2 regions of the Paenibacillus sp. TSM33 genome follow, and region 1 is predicted to be linked to the other one. Evidence: riboswitches for the same ligand, from Rfam matches in the RefSeq annotation. Region 1 holds a riboswitch; the other holds the start of a gene.
What was found. A riboswitch is a leader RNA that binds a small molecule or an ion and turns the genes downstream of it on or off. The one in region 1 is predicted to bind S-adenosylmethionine.
Positions count from the first base shown of each region.

Region 2: linked by a shared signal. The riboswitch ahead of ACN6NF_RS20290 (methionine ABC transporter ATP-binding protein) and the one ahead of metA (homoserine O-acetyltransferase MetA) in region 1 are both predicted to bind S-adenosylmethionine.

Region 1 covers NZ_JBLZXB010000010.1:737,670-747,489, forward strand. The annotation lists gene ACN6NF_RS07295 (ROK family protein) at 56-934, shown strand; gene ACN6NF_RS07300 (HRDC domain-containing protein) at 1,098-2,105, shown strand; gene corA (magnesium/cobalt transporter CorA) at 2,228-3,163, opposite strand; SAM riboswitch class I at 3,713-3,840, shown strand; gene metA (homoserine O-acetyltransferase MetA) at 3,958-4,875, shown strand; gene ACN6NF_RS07315 (PLP-dependent transferase) at 5,000-6,184, shown strand; gene ACN6NF_RS07320 (aminotransferase class I/II-fold pyridoxal phosphate-dependent enzyme) at 6,181-7,359, shown strand; gene mqnC (cyclic dehypoxanthinyl futalosine synthase) at 7,698-8,831, shown strand; gene ACN6NF_RS07330 (YitT family protein) at 8,980-9,820, opposite strand, start outside.
Region 2 covers NZ_JBLZXB010000018.1:263,422-273,241, forward strand. The annotation lists gene ACN6NF_RS20260 (NAD(P)/FAD-dependent oxidoreductase) at 1-722, shown strand, start outside; gene ACN6NF_RS20265 (YuzB family protein) at 840-1,097, opposite strand; gene ACN6NF_RS20270 (NifU family protein) at 1,186-1,431, shown strand; gene ACN6NF_RS20275 (SDR family oxidoreductase) at 1,523-2,287, opposite strand; gene ACN6NF_RS20280 (MetQ/NlpA family ABC transporter substrate-binding protein) at 2,431-3,273, opposite strand; gene ACN6NF_RS20285 (methionine ABC transporter permease) at 3,348-4,016, opposite strand; gene ACN6NF_RS20290 (methionine ABC transporter ATP-binding protein) at 4,013-5,035, opposite strand; SAM riboswitch class I at 5,172-5,310, opposite strand; gene ACN6NF_RS20295 (Cthe_2314 family HEPN domain-containing protein) at 5,440-6,159, opposite strand; gene ACN6NF_RS20300 (UbiD family decarboxylase) at 6,215-7,981, opposite strand; gene ACN6NF_RS20305 (COX15/CtaA family protein) at 8,112-9,044, opposite strand; gene ACN6NF_RS20310 (thioredoxin family protein) at 9,260-9,604, opposite strand.

The sequences.
Region 1 (9,820 bases):
CTCGTTTCAGGTGAATATAATGGAGAGAGATCATGGAGAGGGGATTACAGCAGCTATGACAGTATTGGGAGCAATTGAGGCAGGCGGTACCAAATTCGTATGTGGAATCGGAAATGAACGAGGGGAGGTATTGGAAAGAGCAAGCTTTCCAACAACGACCCCAGCAGAAACCATGGAGAATGTCATTGCATTTTTTGAAGGCAAGGGGATTGAAGCGCTGGGCGTAGGCTCATTCGGACCGATTGATCCTATCGAAGGCAGTGATACATATGGTTATATAACTACAACGCCAAAGCCGCATTGGGGAAATTATAATCTGATTGGCAAGCTGAAGGAGCATTTTGATGTACCTATGGGATTTGACACGGATGTGAATGGAGCAGCACTGGGGGAATCCATTTGGGGTGCGGCTAAAGGATTGGACAACTGTCTTTATATTACAATAGGTACAGGCATTGGAGCGGGTGCTTTGGTTGGCGGAAAGCTGGTACATGGATTATCCCACCCGGAAATGGGACATATTTTGGTACGTCGTCATCCAGAAGATAACTACGAGGGCACATGTCCATATCATGGAGATTGTCTGGAAGGGCTGGCAGCGGGGCCGGCGCTTGAAAAAAGATGGAAGGTTAAAGGACATGAGCTTTCTGTGGATCACCCGGCCTGGGAAATGGAGGCGCATTATCTGGCACAGGCTCTAATGAGCTATGTATTAATCCTGTCACCGCAAAAAATTATTATGGGCGGCGGAGTAATGAAGCAGGATCAATTGTTCCCGCTCATTCGTACCAAGCTTCAACAACTCTTGAACGGTTACGTACAGCATCCAAGTCTGACTTCAGAAATTGAGCAATATATCGTATCTCCGGGATTGGGTGACAATGCTGGATTGTGCGGAGCTCTGGCTTTGGCCAAGGAAAAGCTGAATTCTTAGAATTTATGGTTGACGGTACTCCAAGGTCCGGTTATCATATAGGCAACAGCATAGTACGGATCAAAAGGGAAGCACCTTTCTTGCGAATACGCGGGATAGGTGCTTTTTTTGCGTTTTTGTATTGTGCGGAACAGTAATTCAACCATCTGAGGGAGGAAGAATCATGGAGATTGTATTTCTAAATCGTTTGTCTAAACGGAATGAGCAGGGCTGTGAGGAATTTGCACAGGTATGGATCGGGCAACATGAAGGGGGATGGAGTGCAGGCTGGAGCACGCACCATGTCCCGGATGAAAGTATAGACGACCTTTGGTATGAGGGCAGTTTGTGGCAGGAATTACTGCATGTATACCGTCATGAGCTGGCGCTCAAGATGGCTGAAGGCTACAGACCTCTAATTCATGGCGTTTTTCATGAACAAGAAGGATCATCAGGACGTGGACAAACGTTACAAAAGCTGTATTGCTATAGTGATTTGTTTCCGCGTGATGAGGTGTATGAACAATTGACGATGTGGAGACGGCAAAAAGCAGCAACTGAGCGAAAAGCACCTTATTTAATCGCTACGAATCGACTACTTCGACTCATCAGCGTCTATCTTCCTCATACCGAAGAAGAATTGTTAGAACTGCCTGGAATGGGCCAGGGTAAGGTGTCGCAATATGGGACGGAGCTATTATCTATTACGAAGCAAAATGATCGGACCACGCCCTTTCCGTTGAACTGGGTAACAGAGACACTGGAAGAAGAAGCTTTTTTGTCATGGCTGTACAAGCAAAAAGAAAACCAGTACAAACAGGAACTAAATAAATTTAGCCTGACTAGAGCGATTATCGAAGGCATTTCGGACGGTCTTTCACTGGAGCATATCGGCATGAAGACAGGCTTGCACCGCAGAGAAGTGATTGAAGCTGTGGAGCATTTGGATAGAGATGGAATGGATATGGAGAAGCTGATTCGCAAGGAATTGGCACATGTATCTGAGGAGGAGCAGGCCGCCATTTGGTCTGCTTTTGCAGAGTTGGGAGATACGTTGCTCAAGCCCATTATGTTAAAAGTATATGGAGAAGAAAAAGCGACGGAAGCCGGATTGGATCAAATTTATGAGCGACTGCGACTGATTCGTATACGGTTCCGCCATCAGCAGGTGCCTGACCGACATGTTGGATAATATAGAGACAATTGGAAGTGTCCTAAAGTACAAATAAGGCCCAACATAGCAAAAAGCAGCAACGAGTTCCTCATAGGACTCGGCTGCTGCTTTTGATGACCAAGCTTGAAAACCGAAATAATTCAAACCCAATCCTTTTTGCGAAAAATACAGAACATACTGACACCTAATGCCACCATAATCCCAATGACGACAAAATAACCATAACGTGTATGAAGCTCAGGCATATTATCAAAGTTCATCCCATATATTCCGGTAATGACCGTCAACGGCATAAATACGGTTGTAATGGCGGTAAACACACGCATAATTTCATTAGCACGGTTGGCGATACTTGACTGATAAGCTTCTCTAAGGTTCCCCATCAAGTCGCGATAAGTTTCGAAAGTCTCCGAAATTTTCACAGCATTTTCATAAATGTCGCTAAAATATTTTTGTAGTTGATCGTCGATAAGACGCAAATCCCGTTTGTTCAGGGTATTGATGACTTCCTTTTGCGGGCCGAGCACTTTTTTTAGCCATAGAATCTCACTGCGCAAGCCGATGATTTCGTTCAAGTGCGACTTTTTCGTATGCATTAGAATGTCTTCTTCCAGCTTTTCAATGCGAACTTCAATCCGGTCACCAACCAGAAAATAGTTGTCAACGATCAAATCGACCAACAGATACATAAAACGGTCAGGCTGGCTGACTTCCTGCTCCCATAGCATAGGCTTGAGAGTACGAAGCTCATTGATTTTCTGCTTGGTCACCGTAATGATAAAATGACGGCCGAGAAAAATGTTCAAAGCGCGCAAAAATATTTCTTCATCATCGAAACGAATACTATTTACAACGATAAAATAATGGCTTTCATAAATTTCAATCTTTGGACGCTGTTCTTCTTCACTCAAACAGTCTTCTACTGCAAGATCATGCATAGAGAATAAGGGCTGTAGCACTGTCAGATCCTCGACATCGGCATCAATCCAATAAAAGCCTTCTGCCGGTGCAGTGAGCGCCATTTCAATTTCTTCGACAGGGGTAAAAACCCCGTTGTTGACCAAACGGATTTTCATATATGTCACTCCTTATGCTCCGTCGTAACGGAAGTACGTTTACCTTAAGCATAAGGAATGGACTCAGTTAGCCAGTTAGCCGGTGCGGGTAAGCGTGCATACTATCAAAAGCAGAAGGCTTTTGGAGCATGCAGAGCCTGGCGTCCCGTCTTTCGGCAAGCTGAAGTCATTCCTATGCTGTTGTTCAGGGATCGCCGCCTATTCGGGCTCGGGTCGCCTTCCATTCCGGATTCACCTCACAAATGTTCTTTTTTAGGTTGCCACAGCATCACAGAAAACACTCTAATCTACACTGTTGCACCATATTTTTGCCTATTAGCACTTGTATAGTATAACGCTCGGCCTACGGCCTTTCAAGCGCAAAATCATGGGCTAAATCAACAGCAGTCATATGAGCTTCTGCAACAGGGGGGATATGATTTAACCTATGGAAAAGGTAGACAAAATGTGAATGCAGGGCACAAATTTACAAGCCTATCTTGACGAAGCCCAGCCGATGCATTAAAGTGAACAACAAGAACTTTGTGAACCCAAAATGAATATAGCGAAATCTTATCAAGAGCAGGTGGAGGGACTAGCCCGATGATACCCGGCAACCGGCGATTTTAATCGCACGGTGCTAATTCTTGCAGGACTCGCGCTTTGTACAAAAAAAGCGTAGCCCTGACAGATGAGAGAGGCGCATATGGATACAAATATGACCTTTCTCTAACTGAGAAAGGTCTTTTTATTATATGCCCGGCATCTCTACCAGACGATTTTCGCACAACTTACCGATCAAGGAGTGAGTTTACATGCCGATTAAGATTCCAGATACGCTGCCTGCTAAGGAAGTACTGGAGGGCGAAAATATTTTCGTAATGGACGAAAGCCTGGCTTATCATCAAGATATTCGTCCGTTGCGCATCGCCATTTTGAATTTGATGCCTACGAAGGAAACAACGGAAACCCAACTGTTGCGTCTGGTCGGCAATACGCCGTTACAAGTGGATGTTACGTTGGTACACATGAAATCTCATGTATCTAAAAATACATCGCAAGAATATTTGAACATGTTCTATAAAACATTTGATGAGATCAAGAACAGTCGTTTTGACGGCATGATTATTACAGGAGCCCCCGTTGAACAGCTTGAGTTTGAGGATGTGACCTACTGGGAGGAGATCCGGCAAATCTTTGAGTGGACGAAAACAAATGTTACTTCGACCATGCATATCTGTTGGGCCTCACAGGCTGGCTTATACCATCATTTCAATGTTCCGAAATACGGGCTCGACAACAAATGCTTTGGGGTATTCCCACACACCGTTATTAAACCTAAAGTGAAACTGCTACGCGGCTTTGATGAACTGTTTTATGCCCCCCACTCTCGGCATACAGAGGTTCGGCGGCAAGATATTGACCATATTGCCGAATTAGAAGTTTTATCCGAATCCGAAGAAGCTGGAGTGTACCTGGTAGCCACGCTTGATGGTAAACAAATTTTTGTAACAGGGCATTCTGAATATGATCCACTTTCGCTGAAATGGGAATACGACCGCGATGTGGCCAAAGGACTAGATATTGACGTTCCCAAAAATTATTTTCCTAACGATGATCCTGAACGCATACCGCCCTCTATCTGGCGGGCTCATGCCAATTTATTATTTTCAAATTGGCTTAACTATTATGTATACCAAGAAACACCTTATGATATCGGACCTCAGATTTAAAAAGGGGCTTGTAGTTTACCCTCATACAGTACCACCTTGCAGTAGCGCAGCAGTATAGTCTTGGACATCCATTTTTGCAGCATATGTTATAGCACCTACTATGGAAGTGAACAGGAGGATTCATATGAGTGAGAAACAGTGGAAAATCGAAAGCAGATTGGCACAAATCGGTTCAGTAGAGGAGCCAGTAACCGGAGCAGTTAATTACCCGATTTACCAATCTACGGCGTTCCGCCATCCCCGTCTGGGTCAAAGCACAGGGTTTGATTACATTCGGACGATTAATCCCACGCGAAAGGTACTGGAAGAGGCTGCTGCTGCACTTGAATCTGGAGATGCAGGCTTTGCTTGCAGCTCAGGTATGGCAGCGCTGCAAACTGTATTTGCTTTGTTTGGACAGGGAGACCACCTCATTGTATCGCTGGATCTTTATGGCGGGACCTATCGTTTGCTAGAGCGTATTTTATCCAAATTTGGTGTGACCGCAAGCTATGTGGATACAAACGATCTCGAAGCACTCCAACAGTCATGTCGACCGAATACCAAAGCTGTATTCATAGAAACGCCTACAAATCCGTTAATGATGATAACTGATATTCAGGCGGTGGCTGCATGGGCATCACAACATGAGTTGCTTACTATTGTAGATAATACGCTGCTAACACCATATTTCCAGCGGCCATTGGAACTGGGTGCGGATATTGTGGTACATAGCGCAACCAAATATTTGGGCGGGCACAACGATGTGCTGGCAGGGTTGATTGTAACCAAAGGAAAAGAACTGTCAGCTGAAATTTCCTTCTTGCACAATTCCATAGGGGCTGTGCTTTCCCCGAGCGACTGCTATCAGTTGATGAAGGGGATGAAGACGTTAGCGCTGCGTATGGATCGACATGAGCATAATGCAACGGTGTTGTCTAATTATTTACTGACACACCCTGCAGTGGCGGAAGTATTTTACCCGGCGCTTGAGGGGCATCCGGGTCGTGAGATACAAAATAAACAATCCAGCGGGAACACGGGTATTTTCTCTTTTAAAGTAAAGGATGCTCGCTATGTTGAGCCTTTGCTTCGTCATATTAAGCTTATTGCGTTTGCCGAAAGTCTGGGCGGTGTAGAATCGCTAATGACTTATCCTGCTGTGCAGACACATGCGGACATACCGGCAGAAATTCGGGATGCAGTCGGGGTAGATGACAGGTTGCTTCGTTTCTCCGTAGGTATCGAGCATACAGATGACCTGATTGAAGATTTGCGTTCGGCACTGGAAGCGGCACGTCAAGAAGTAGAAGGAGGGGAGCAGCAATGATAGAGGATGCGAGGAAGATCGGAGAGGATCTGGACAAAGGGCGGAAATTCGCAACCAAGCTGCTGCATTTTGGCTCTGAAATTGACAGTGTTACAGGGGCATCGAGTGTCCCGATCTATCAAGCTTCGACCTTTCACCATCATGATATTTTTAATCCTCCACAGCATGATTATAGCCGTTCAGGTAATCCGACACGACAAGCTTTGGAAGATTATATCGCCTTATTAGAAGGCGGAGCTTGCGGTTTTGCCTTTGCATCAGGTATGGCTGCTATCTCCACTACATTTATGCTCTTATCCGCTGGTGATCATGTCATTGTTTCAGAGGACGTATATGGAGGAACATATCGACTGCTGACCTCCATCTTGAAACGGATGAATATCGAAACGACCTTTGTTGACATGACGGATCTCAACCTTGTGAAAGAGGCGTTGCAGGAAAATACAAGGGCTGTGTATATGGAAACCCCGTCTAATCCGACACTCAAAATTACCAATGTAGCTGGAATAACCTCTTGGGCAAGGGAAAATGGGCTTCTGACGTTATTGGATAATACTTTTATGACACCTTATTATCAACGTCCGATTGAGCAGGGAGTCGATATTGTATTGCACAGTGCGACCAAGTTTCTGGGTGGACACAGTGACGTATTGGCAGGGCTTGCGGTAGCTCGTACCGAATCGTTGGGGAGACAAATCAAGCAGCTTCAGAATGGATTAGGTACTGTGCTGGCACCGCAAGAGTCTTGGCTGCTCATGCGTGGTATGAAGACACTGGAGGCGCGTATGGCTCACAGCGAAAAAAGTGCAGCTAAGCTTGCAAATTGGCTAAACGAGCGCAATGACATTGAAGCGGTATACTATCCCGGCTTGGAAAATCATCCAGGGCGTGCGGTTCATGAGAGTCAATCGAGCGGTTATGGTGCAGTAATATCGTTTGATGTGGGTTCTGGTGAGCGTGCAAAAGAGGTCCTCAGTCGCGTACGTATTCCCATTGTTGCGGTGAGTCTGGGAGCTGTGGAAAGTATCTTGTCGTACCCAGCAATGATGTCACATGCGGCTATGCCGAAAAGTGTACGATTGGAGCGGGGGATTACAGATGGACTACTCCGTTTCTCCGTAGGTCTGGAGGACATTGATGACCTAATCAGTGATCTGGATGAGGCGCTGCGCTAGAGCGTTACACATCCGTAGCAGCTAATGTTATACGATGGAAGCAAGTAGGTACAGACCTAAGCAGCAGGTTTCCGTATTTCAGGAGGCTTGCTGTTTTTATATGAACGACATGAAAGACAGTGTGAAAAAAGGCACTTTTCAGTCTAAGTATGGTTCCTTACCAAAAGATATGTTAGTATTATCATTAGGTTTTACTATGCTAAATAGCACAGACAACATACAAGGCTAGTCATGAACATACATTACGGCAGGGTTCGAACGCAGGTTTGTGAAAGCATTCTCGTTCATAAGTCCTGTCTTTCATTTCGTCGCCCTGTGACAGCGAAGGAGGATACACCATGAGTGTAATCGACCATATTTTAGATAAAGCCCTACGCGGCGAACGCTTGAATTTAGAGGATACCGTTGCTTTGTTCGAATCAGACGAGGTCGAAAAAATAGGTCATGCGGCGAATAAAGTCATGAATCGCATGCATCCCGATCCCATAAAAACTTTTGTCATCGGACGGAATATTAACTATACGAACGTGTGTGACGTATACTGCCGCTTTTGCGCTTTTTACCGCAGACCGGGTTCCGATGAAGGGTATGTTTTGCCGGATGAGGTGATTTTTCAAAAAATTAAGGAAACGCAGGATGTAGGTGGCACCGAAATCCTAATGCAAGGCGGTGTAAACCCAAATCTGCCGTTCAGCTATTATACTGATTTGCTGAAAGCTATTAAAGAACGTTTTCCCGATATCACCATGCACTCCTTCTCACCAGCTGAAATTCACAAAATGAAGGAAAAATCCGGTCTATCCATGGAGGAAACGATCCGGGCCATTCATGAAGCTGGATTGGATTCACTACCGGGCGGAGGCGGAGAGATTTTGGATGACCGCACACGCCGCAAAATCAGCCGTCTCAAAGGCTCCTGGCGTGATTGGATGGATGTTATGCAAACAGCTCACAAGGTTGGGATGAACACGACGGCTACGATGGTGATCGGCTTTGGCGAATTGATGGAGGAGCGTGCGCTGCATCTGCTGCGTGTCCGTGATGCTCAGGATGAATGTATTGAAAACAAATATAACTCTGAAGGATTTTTGGCCTTTATTCCTTGGACCTTCCAACCAGACAACACTAATTTGAAGAAGGAACGCCAGACGCCAGAGGAGTATTTGAAGACAGTAGCGATCAGCCGTCTTGTTTTGGATAACATCAAGCATATCCAATCTTCATGGGTAACGATGGGACCGGAAATCGGTAAAAAATCACTGTACTACGGTTGTGATGATTTTGGCAGCACCATGATTGAGGAAAACGTTGTTTCCGCTGCAGGCGCAACGTATAAGGTTAACATTGAATCCATTTTACAGTTGATCCGTGAAACGGGTCACATTCCCGCACAGCGCAATACCCGTTATGATATTATTCGTACTTTTGACAGTGCCAGCAGTATTGAGCATGACTTTATTATGCAAAATTAATATCAGCTAATATATCATACATTACAAAACGCTTATCTTTCACTATCCTATGTACAAGGATAGTGAAGATAAGCGTTTTTGTGCGGAAGAGTGAATACTACAATATCTTTAATCTTTTTTCTATTATGGTTAATATATTTGGGCTTTGCTACGTTTCCCATCGCTTCATATACATGATCTCAGCCTGTGGGTCTGCCATTTGGATGGCCGCCTTAAAGCGCTGCAAATCCAAAAGATGAACACTATAAATGATAACCATTTGTTCTTTTTTATCTGATTCGCTTTTAATCTTGCCCTTTATCTGGGCGGCAGAACCTTCGATTGGTGTGCTGTGTAAACGCAACCTGCGATATATGGCCTCTTCGACAGTTTGCTGTTTTTTGCTGACAACACAGACCATGCGTCTCAGACCAGTAAACATCAGCCGGGTCGTTTCATAAGCAGCGAGACAGGATAAGGCAGAATAGAGAGCTGGCTCCCATCCTAGCACAAAACCAGCCGTAATGAGCAGCAGGCCATTACACAACATTACAATCTGTATTAACGGAATTTTCCGATGAATTAGCAGCAAAGTGGATGGACGGCCATCGTCAGACTTGCTGAGTCCTAGTGAATCAAGTAGCCCCCCGTGACGAGCGGTCAGCGCTGCCCCAAGCCCAATACAGATTCCGCCTCCCAAAGCACATACGACCGGATGGCCACTCACTGCCGGAAAAGGCGAGAGAATGATGGCTGAGCCTGAAAAGGCAAACAAGCCTGGGAGTGCGCGAAGCAGCATGGGCTTGTGAGTAGACAAAGAAAACAGCAGCATTAGTGGCAAGTTCAAAACGAATAGCAGTAACCCAAAATGCTCCTGTGTATAAAGCGACATGAGTCTGGAGATTCCTGTTACGCCTCCAGCGATCATATCATGCGGATGTAAAAACAATTCCAGACCGACGGATGCCGTAATTCCGCCAATCACCGTATAAAAGACAGGGAACCTGCTC
Region 2 (9,820 bases), on a different contig from region 1:
AAGAATACAGCTGTACGATCCAATCCTTTAATCATACCCGCCAAACGTATCTGCGCTTGAATGAAATCAAGCCTTATGGACATGTCCATATTGTAGGTGGCGGTCTAAGTGGGGTCGAGATTGCTGCGGAGTTACGTGAAAGCCGCGCGGATTTGAATATTACTATTATGGATCGGGGCGAGCGGGTGCTATCAGCATTTCCGCAACGTTTGTCTGCTTATGTACATGCCTGGTTCAAGGAGCATCATGTGAACGCACTAAATCATGTTGCGGTTTCCCGCATTGAGCCAGGGGCTATTTACAACCGTGACGAGCAAATTATGACCGATGCGGTTGTATGGACAGCCGGGATTCAGCCCGTTAAAATTGTGCAGGATTTAGCAGTTCCTAAAGACCCTCAGGGTCGCATCGTGCTAAATGAATATTATCAAATACCGGATCATCCTGAAGTGTACGTCGTCGGAGACTGTGCGAGCCTTCCTTACTCTCCAAGCGCTCAGGCGGCAGAGGTGCAAGGTGAGCAGATTGCCCACATTGTACGCGACCTGTGGAAAGGACAAACGCCTCACCCGCATCCTTTAAAGCTACGTGGTACATTAGGTGCACTTGGCAAGAAGGCCGGGTTTGGTTATGGCTTTATGGGCAGTACCTCTTTGCGTGGACGAGTGCCGCGTCTGCTGAAGAGCGGTGTGCTCTGGAAGTCCAAACGCCATTTTGGCTAATTGGATACTCAACAACAAAGAAGACCTGCTTCCAGAGCAGGTCTTCTTTGTTTGTTGCATCTATGAATAATACATATTTCCTACAAGAGGAAGCTGGCTTGCCGATGACTTCTATTTTTAATCCAAATCCAGGTTGTCCCATGCTTCGGCTTCTTTAATTTTGTTTAGAATCACTTCGTACAGAAGCTCTGCTGAATCTGCGGATACAATTTCACCATTAACCATCGCATAAGGCTCAGCGTTACACTGACCGCAATTGCTTAGGCAGCCGTATTCAATCACATCATAATCCGGGTTCTGTTCTAGTTTGGACATAATCTCATCGGTACCAAAATGCATATTACTGGTGCAAAATTCAATAATAGGTCTTAACATTTTTTTCACCTGCTTTGAATGACGGGCATTTTAATTTGGCCCGCTTTGTAATATAATAAATAAGGTATAGGAAAGGAGTTGAATTCTAATGAGCGAAGCACAAAGCGTTCAAATGTATGATGAAGTAGCAGACGTACTGGATAAGCTCCGTCCGTTCCTGCAACGCGATGGCGGTGACGTTGAGCTGGTTGACGTTGAAGATGGTATCGTTAAGCTGAAGCTGGTAGGCGCTTGCGGCAGTTGCCCAAGTTCTACAATTACGCTGAAGGCAGGGATTGAACGCGCTCTTCTCGAAGAAGTCGAAGGCGTCCAAGAAGTGGTACAAGTATTCTAATGCTTGATGCATAATGATCAGAGAGTCTTGACTTCGGTAACGAAGCTCAAGACTCTTTTTTGTGTTACAACGTCTAAAGGATCTCTCGATCTTATATGGTTGGCCGAATGGGGTCCAACCCTCCGGACACATCCATAATATTACCCGTTATAAAATCCGAATGCTCCTCACACAAATAGGCGATCACTCGCGCAATGTCCTCTCCGCTTCCTGGACGCCCACGCGGTGTCTCTGTATCCTGCATGCCGATGACATCGGCAATCGACTTTTCCTTGTTCGCTCCTCGGATATCCCCGGGACAGATCATATTGACCGTGATGCCATGGGGAGCTTCCTCTACAGCCAGTGACTTCGTAAAAGACACCAGCCCCACCTTAGCAGCTGCGTAGACGGCGCGATGCGGCCAAGCCCTTGCTTCTCCAGCATGACCAAAGCCAAAATGAATAATACGTCCCCATTGCTGGCTACGCATGTGCGGCAATACCAAATGATCCAGCAACATGGTACCGACCAGATTCCCCTGTATCATGGCATGAATCTCAGCCACACTGTAATCCGCAAACAGACGGCGTTCCCGGATGAACGGTCCAGCATTATTCACCATAATATCGACTCCGCCCAGCCGATCCTGCACTTCACCGATCAGCCTGGTGATATCTTCCTGAACCGAGATATCTGCTTGTAAAGACAGGCAGCGTACTCCCTTAGACTCAATTACCCGCTTAAGCGCTTCGGCTTCAGCCTGGCTATGGACATAATTCAGGGCAATGTCACAACCTTCATCAGCCAGACGCAGAGCGGTCATTTTACCTAAACCTTTGGCACTACCCGTTATGAGTGCGACTTTGTCTCTCAACAGTTTTCCTCCTCTTCACAGAGAACGGTCACCCCCAAGTATAAAATATTTAAGCAATCCCTACAACTCCAACCAAAAAGAAACCCCAGTCCTCTTGTTCAAGAGAAGCTGGGGTTTACGTTCAGCGCATTCTTAGTTTCTGCTTAAAATGCAGGGATAATTGCGCCTTGATATTTGTCTTCAATGAATTTTTTAGTTTCTGGAGATTGCAAAGCTTTAAGCAGTTTTTGGATCGCTTCGGAATCTTTATTATCAGGACGTGCTACCAGCACGTTAGCATATGGTGAATCTTTGTCTTCCAGTGCCAATGCATCCTTGGTCGGATTCAGCTTGGCTTCCAAAGCGTAGTTCGTGTTGATCAACGCAATATCCACTTCAGGCAACTGACGTGGCAGCATAGCTGCTTCCAGCTCCTTGAACTTCAGGTTTTTCTTATTTTCAGTAATATCTTTTACAGTAGCTTCAATGTTGCTAGCATCTTTCAGCTTGATCAGACCTTGTTTCTCCAACAGCAGCAATGCACGACCTCCATTGGTTGCATCGTTCGGAATGGCTACTGTTGCACCATCTGGAAGTTCATCAAGCTTTTTATATTTTTGGGAGTAGATCCCGAATGGCTCCAGATGAACCGCGCCAACAGAAACCAGATCCATTTTACGCTCTTTGTTCATCACATTCAGGTAAGGTACATGTTGATAAAAGTTAGCATCCAGTTGCTTGTCAAACAATTGCACGTTCGGCTGTACATAGTCGTTAAACTGAACGACTTGAAGACGAACCCCTTCTTTTTCCAACTGAGGCTTGATTGCTTCCAAAATTTCCGCATGAGGCACAGGAGAAGCTCCAACTTTCAGTTCGACTTCACGGGGTGACCCGCCTGTATTTTCGGCCGCATTGTTTGTATCCGATGTTGTGCTCTTTGTACCGCAAGCAGCCAGTACCGCAATTAATGTCAAGCTCAATACAGCCAATACCCATTTCTTCATGTTGTTACCCCTCCAATAATTTGTAATATTCAGGATCAGACGTCCTGATCAATAAGGATATCTATATGTTTTCCCTATTTTCGAGTATAATGCCGCACAAGGCGATCTCCCGCCATTTGCAGCAATTGAACCAATACGACCATCAACACGACCGCAACGATCATTACAGCCGTTTCGTAACGATAATAGCCGTAGTTGATAGCCAGTGTACCCAGTCCACCGCCCCCGATCATCCCGGACATTGCCGTGTAGGATACGAGTGTAACGACGGTAATGGTTAATGCGGCGAGCAGGCCCGGCAGTGCCTCACGTAACAGCACACGCCGGATAATTTGTCCTGTCGAAGCCCCCATCGCTTGTGCAGCTTCAATGACACCCTTGTCCACTTCACGCAGTGACGTTTCGACAAGACGTGCGAAGAAAGGAGCAGCCCCGATAACCAATGGCGGAATGGTTCCCAGCACCCCGGTCGAGGTACCTACCAACGATCGTGTAAAAGGAATAAGTGCGACGATCAAGATGATAAATGGTACGGAACGCAAAATGTTAACGACGAAAGATAATACAACGTATATCACCTTCATCAGAGTCAACGAGGAACGGCTTGCCAGAAACAACAATATACCGAGCGGCAAACCAATAACGAGGGTGAACAATGCAGATGCCCCGAGCATCTGAAGGGTTTCCAGAGTAGAATTCCCTAGCTCTTCCCAACTCACTTGCGAAAAATCAAGTTCGCTCATTGTCCGATCACCTCCACATCGAGTCCTTGCCCTGACACTTCGCGCAGCGTATGTTCTATATCTGAATGGTTTCCTTCAAAACGAACGATCAGCTGTCCATACGGTACGTTTTTAATCGTAGAGATGGTGCCCTGTAAGATTGCAAAATCAACACCTGTACTTCGAGCCGTACGCGATAGAATTGCATCATAAGTTTTACTGCCCAAGAAGGAGATACGTACCACCTGTGCCGATTCGCCGCTTCCTGCGGCAGCAATCGCTGCTTGTAACTCCTCGGGATGTTCTGCCTCCCGCTGGATAAAGTCCTTAGTTACCTGGTGCTGTGGCTTCAAAAACACTTCCGCCACCGGACCTTGCTCCACGATATCGCCCTGATGAATGACACCAACTCGATCACATATACTTTGAATGACATGCATCTCATGAGTAATCAATACGATGGTCAAATTAAAGCGCTGGTTAATATCCAACAGCAATTTCAGGATAGACCCTGTCGTCTGCGGATCAAGCGCAGACGTCGCTTCGTCACACAGCAGCACATGCGGATCACTAGCCAGTGCCCGTGCAATCCCTACCCGCTGCTTCTGTCCACCTGAGAGCTGTGACGGATATTTTCCACTGTGTTCTTTTAGCCCCACCAGTTCCAGCAGCTCGCGAACTTTCTTGTCCAGCTCCTGCTTTGGGGTATTTACCAGCCGCAATGGAAATGCAATGTTGTCATACACTGTCGCCGAAGACAACAAATTAAAATGTTGAAAAATCATTCCGATTTTTCGGCGTTGCTTCTGTAACTGGGCTTGACTCACAGTCACAAGGTTAACCCCATCTACCCATACTTCGCCTGAAGTAGGGCGTTCCAATAAATTAATACAGCGGATCAACGTACTTTTGCCCGCCCCGGAATGACCAATCACCCCGAATATTTCTCCACGCTTTATAGAAAGGTTCAACCCGGACAACGCATTAACGCGTCGGTTACCTTTACCATAATGCTTGGTTAATTGCTTAAGCTCTATCAACGTGCTGCGACCTCCTTCACTTCTTTCTTACCCTGTTAACCAGTTGTCATCTCTCGGGATTGTATAAAATCACTATTTATTTATACAAAAAAGAGCCCCTTTCACAGAATGAAAAGGGCCCCACCTTGCGAACCTTTTCTCATCTGCCAAAATCGCTATAACTCTAGCGGTTTTGTAGGAATTAGCACCATATGTTCCCTCCCGGTGCATTACACCGGGAAAGAACGGGTTGCCGGGCTTCATCGGGCCAGTCCCTCCACCTCTCTGGATAAGAAAAATATGTTAAACTCCAGCTTTAGCTGTCCGTTAAGTTTATATAAAAAAATAATTCAAGCATTTTTCTGAAACTAGGTTTCAGTATAGATAGTTTACATTGCTTTGTCAAAGGATATTTTCTGTCATAATTATGGGCGCACTGCCCGGTTCTCCCATTGTTTCGCAGTATAAGAAAATGCGTTTGATAGCGACCGGCATACCATTTCCAAGCCCTGCTGCAAATCTTCCAGATGGTGATCAAGGTCCTCCAGTTGGATTTTGCCATATAAAGCACGGTGACGTTGCCAGAGATCATCCTGCATTTCCGTGTTCATATAGTGTATTTCCGTATTTCGACGCTTACGCAGGCGATTGATGGCATCGTTGTATGTGTCCTTAATATCATTCAAATTATCAGTCAATACAGGATGCATTTTGAGATATTTGAGCTGTCTCAATACAGTAAAATAAGAATAATGTACCTTATACTGCCCTGTTTTTAAATCATATAAATCATTCATCCAGTTACCAAGCTTATCCAAAATAGAGAATACCCGCACAAACCCATCCTTATAAAAGAAAACATACAAAGCATAATCGGATTTTTCATCCTTGCTCATATCTTCAGCGTATCCGGCTTTCACTTTCATACGGAAAAAGGCGGCAGCATGATGGCTCTGCTCCAGTTCATCCAAAGACGACATCAGACCACGTGTTAAAATATCCGCCTTCCGAAAGTCATGGGTAGGATCACCACTGGCCTGGATTTGCCGTTCCAGCAAATGTAACATGTCTGACATGCTATTCATGGCATCCAGCAGGACGCCATGATTTTCACGTGGGGGCTCGCCCAACAGCTTGCGTATCATGCTTCACGCCTCCTTCATATCTGTAAAATCCGGCTGTTAGATGCTTGAATAGGCGTCAAGCGAAATAACTCGTCCACCGTTGATCTACAAGCTTAACTATATCCTCACGCGGTAGCACCTCATCAGGGTAGCCTGGCTTCATACGTGCATCCACTACAATCGGCAGCTTATAGTTCAGGTGATGCAAACGTACTTCGCTGTCGGCGTACATATCTGTAGCCGGGTTAAAGCGTGTGAATACCGTCCACAGGAACGAGGCTTGGGAGCGAACAACTTCTTTGGCATCGTCCACGATAAAGACAAGCGGCCACTCTTGCTCACCCGCAGCTAATCGCTCCAATACACGCGCAGCGAGTTCAGGCTCCTGCTCAAAGGACGAGCCGGATATAACGAGGCAACCTCCGCAATAGGGTTCGATTTCACGAATTCCCGGCAGATCGCCGCCTTCATAAACGCGAGGCAATTCACGCACAGGCTCGCCTACCCCCATCAGAATCGCCTTGCTGCCGTGATTCAGCTTGCGGCCCGTGTAATCGAGTGTATCGTGAGACGTATGGTTAAAAATAAACAGATCTCTGGCTGGATTAAATCGCTCCAAAATGGTTTCTAGCAACAGGTTAAAGTCGGATAAATCGATCACCCGATCCGTCAGCATCAGGAATTTGGTCAACGACAATTGACCTTGACCCAGAATGGTAAAGCCGGATACCAGCGCTTCACGGGAGTAGCTTTCACGTACGACTGCCGCTGCCAGCGCATGTACACCTGTTTCTGCATATGCCCATAACGACTTGACAGAAGGCATCACAAGCGGATAGGCGGGCGACAACAGACGTTGCAAAAATTCGCCGAGATAGTAGTCTTCCTGCCGTGGCTTACCTACAATGGTTGCCGGATAAATGGCATCTTTGCGGTGATGCATATGTTTGACATGAAACACAGGGAAATCATGTTGTAATGAGTAATAGCCAAAATGATCGCCAAACGGCCCTTCCGGGCGACGTTCATGAGGCGGCACATAGCCGCTGATCGCAAACTCGGCTTCTGCCGGAATGCGATGGCCTCCAAGCGGGTCTTCTGTCATGGGCAGCTTGCCCCCCATAATCAGAGAAGCCAGCAACAGCTCTGGCAAGTTTTCCGGGGCAGGAGCAATGGCAGACGCAATCAGAGCAGGCGGGCCACCGATGATGATCGTCGTAGGCAACGGCTCATTACGCAGCTCTGCCTCATGATAATGGAAGCCGCCGCCTTTATGGATTTGCCAATGAATCCCTGTCGTCTGATCATCATAAATCTGGATGCGATACATCCCCAAATTATGGTCCTTGGACTGGCCTGGCTTTTCGGTATACACGAGCGGAAGCGTAATGAACGGTCCTCCATCCTCGTGCCAACTGGTTACTCTAGGCAGCGGAGCCAGCGGAGCATCCGTACGGCGAACGCCCAATACAGGAGCTTCGTTATGAGATACTGTTTTTAGTCCTACTTTTAGCATGTCCTTAATCAGGCCACGTTCATTCCACAATGCTTTGGGTGTAGGTGGAAGCAACGTTTTAGTTGCACCTACAATTGCATCCATCAGTTGCTCTGGACGAGGTCCAAAAGCCATGTCCACACGGCGATTCGTGCCGAACAAATTACTGGCTACAGGAAACGGGGTTCCTTTGACATTGGTAAACAGCAGTGCCGGACCCTCTTCCTCAATGACTCTTCGGTGGATCTCAGCCAGCTCCAAATAAGGATCGACAGGTGCCTCTATAATTTTAAGATCATTTTCTTTTCGCAGCGCTTCAATAAATTGGCGCAAATTCTGGTAGATCAACTGGATGATTCCTCCTAAGCAAATCAAGCCCTCGAGAAACTCGTGGGCCTGGTTTGTTTCTTATGATGTTATTATACGTGTTTCAACGCCTCTTGGGCAAAAATACGTTTCATAATGATCTACGAAATGCCTAGGTACGCTGTGCTTGGGTCGGAACAAGCTTGCGGTCCGGTGACAATTGCCATACACGATAGCTCAGATAAGCCAAAATGGAGAACAACGATGCAATCACCAGCATATGTCCCAGCACGATAAACATATAAATTTCAGGTCTGTTGACGTACAGCAGGATAATGCCAATCACCACTTGAAGTATGATCAATACGACCGATACGACACCTAGGGTACGAATATCCCGGTGATTCGGGTGATAACGGTAGGAGTAGTGACCCACAGCCAAAATAATGACGAACAGCAGTCCGGCTGAAATCTGATGAAGCAGCAGTGGAGATATGAAGCCCCCAATATTTACAACCTTCTGGATGACCGAATGACTAAGCAACGCTCCTGAATAAACAGCAATATAGGTATAGATCGTTGATAGCCATATAAAGTTACGATAGCCCCGACTGACACGCCCTGGAATCAGACGTGGAGTGTAGCGTGAATCCGCATGCTCCTGCCAGGCTCCCAGCGTCATCATAGTCGCACTGGCAAAAGCGATAAGCGCAAAGCCAAAATGCAGTCCCATGACTGCAGCCGATTGGGAGAAGATGACAGCCAACGCCCCCATCGCACCTTGTATGATAACAAACAATAGCGTAAGCAACGAGAATAGCTGTAAATCCTTCCGATGCTTCATAAACAGCAAAAAGCCGACAAACGAGGCGATAGAAAGAATTCCGGCCATGGCACTGACGGAGCGATGAGAGAACTCAATAAGGGACGCGATGGTATGTGCCGGAACCAGCTTACCATTACAAAGCGGGAATTCTCGTCCACAGCCGAGACCCGAATCCGTTCGCGTCACGACACCTCCACCGAAGGTAGCCAAAAACATGACAATACATGTTACGAGTGCCAGCCATTTTAATATTCTAATTTTGTTATTCAATGAATTCACCCGTATCCTTCCAAATATAATATTTATTCACTTTAGATGTTGTGAAATGATCACTTAAAGTAATTATAACTGATATATCGTTCCTTGACATACGAGCTTTGTTGACAAAATGTGAACGTGTCCGTAAGAAAGCCGCCTCCTTCGGAAGGAAGCGGCTTTCTGTATATCGTGATGATCAGGTTTCCCTTCGGAGCCCTCATACATACCATTATCAATTATTTTGCCAAGTTAGCATGGACTTCTACAGCCCGGTCCAAAAACTGCTCAATTTCCTCCCGGGATTTACGCAGTCTGTTCACCAGACGTACCAGTTCTCGCCCTTCACTGTAAGCGATAAAGCTGGGAATTCCTAGAACATTTTGCTCTTGACTAACACTTTCGGCCTGTTCTACATCAATCTCAATTAATGTAAGCTTGTCTGCATATTGTTGTTCCACATCAGGCATGAACGGATCAATAAAATGACAATCCCCACACCAGTCCGCCTTAAACACAGCTACCGTTACACCTGGAGTGGATATTGCCTTATTAAAGTCTTCATGAGAGACGATTTTTTGCATACCTAATTCCTCCTTGAACTTCATTTATGCAGGAAATCCTGTACTTTCCATTGTAACGCCAAGTGAAGTTTTTGCACACTCCCCTATTCTGCTCACATGCCGATTGGAAGCCCTCTCATTGAGGCATACTAAGATATACTTAAGAATCCACATAAGCGACGACATTCTAACAGCATACCCAATATACTTGGTGGAATACGGGAATGCCTGCACTTG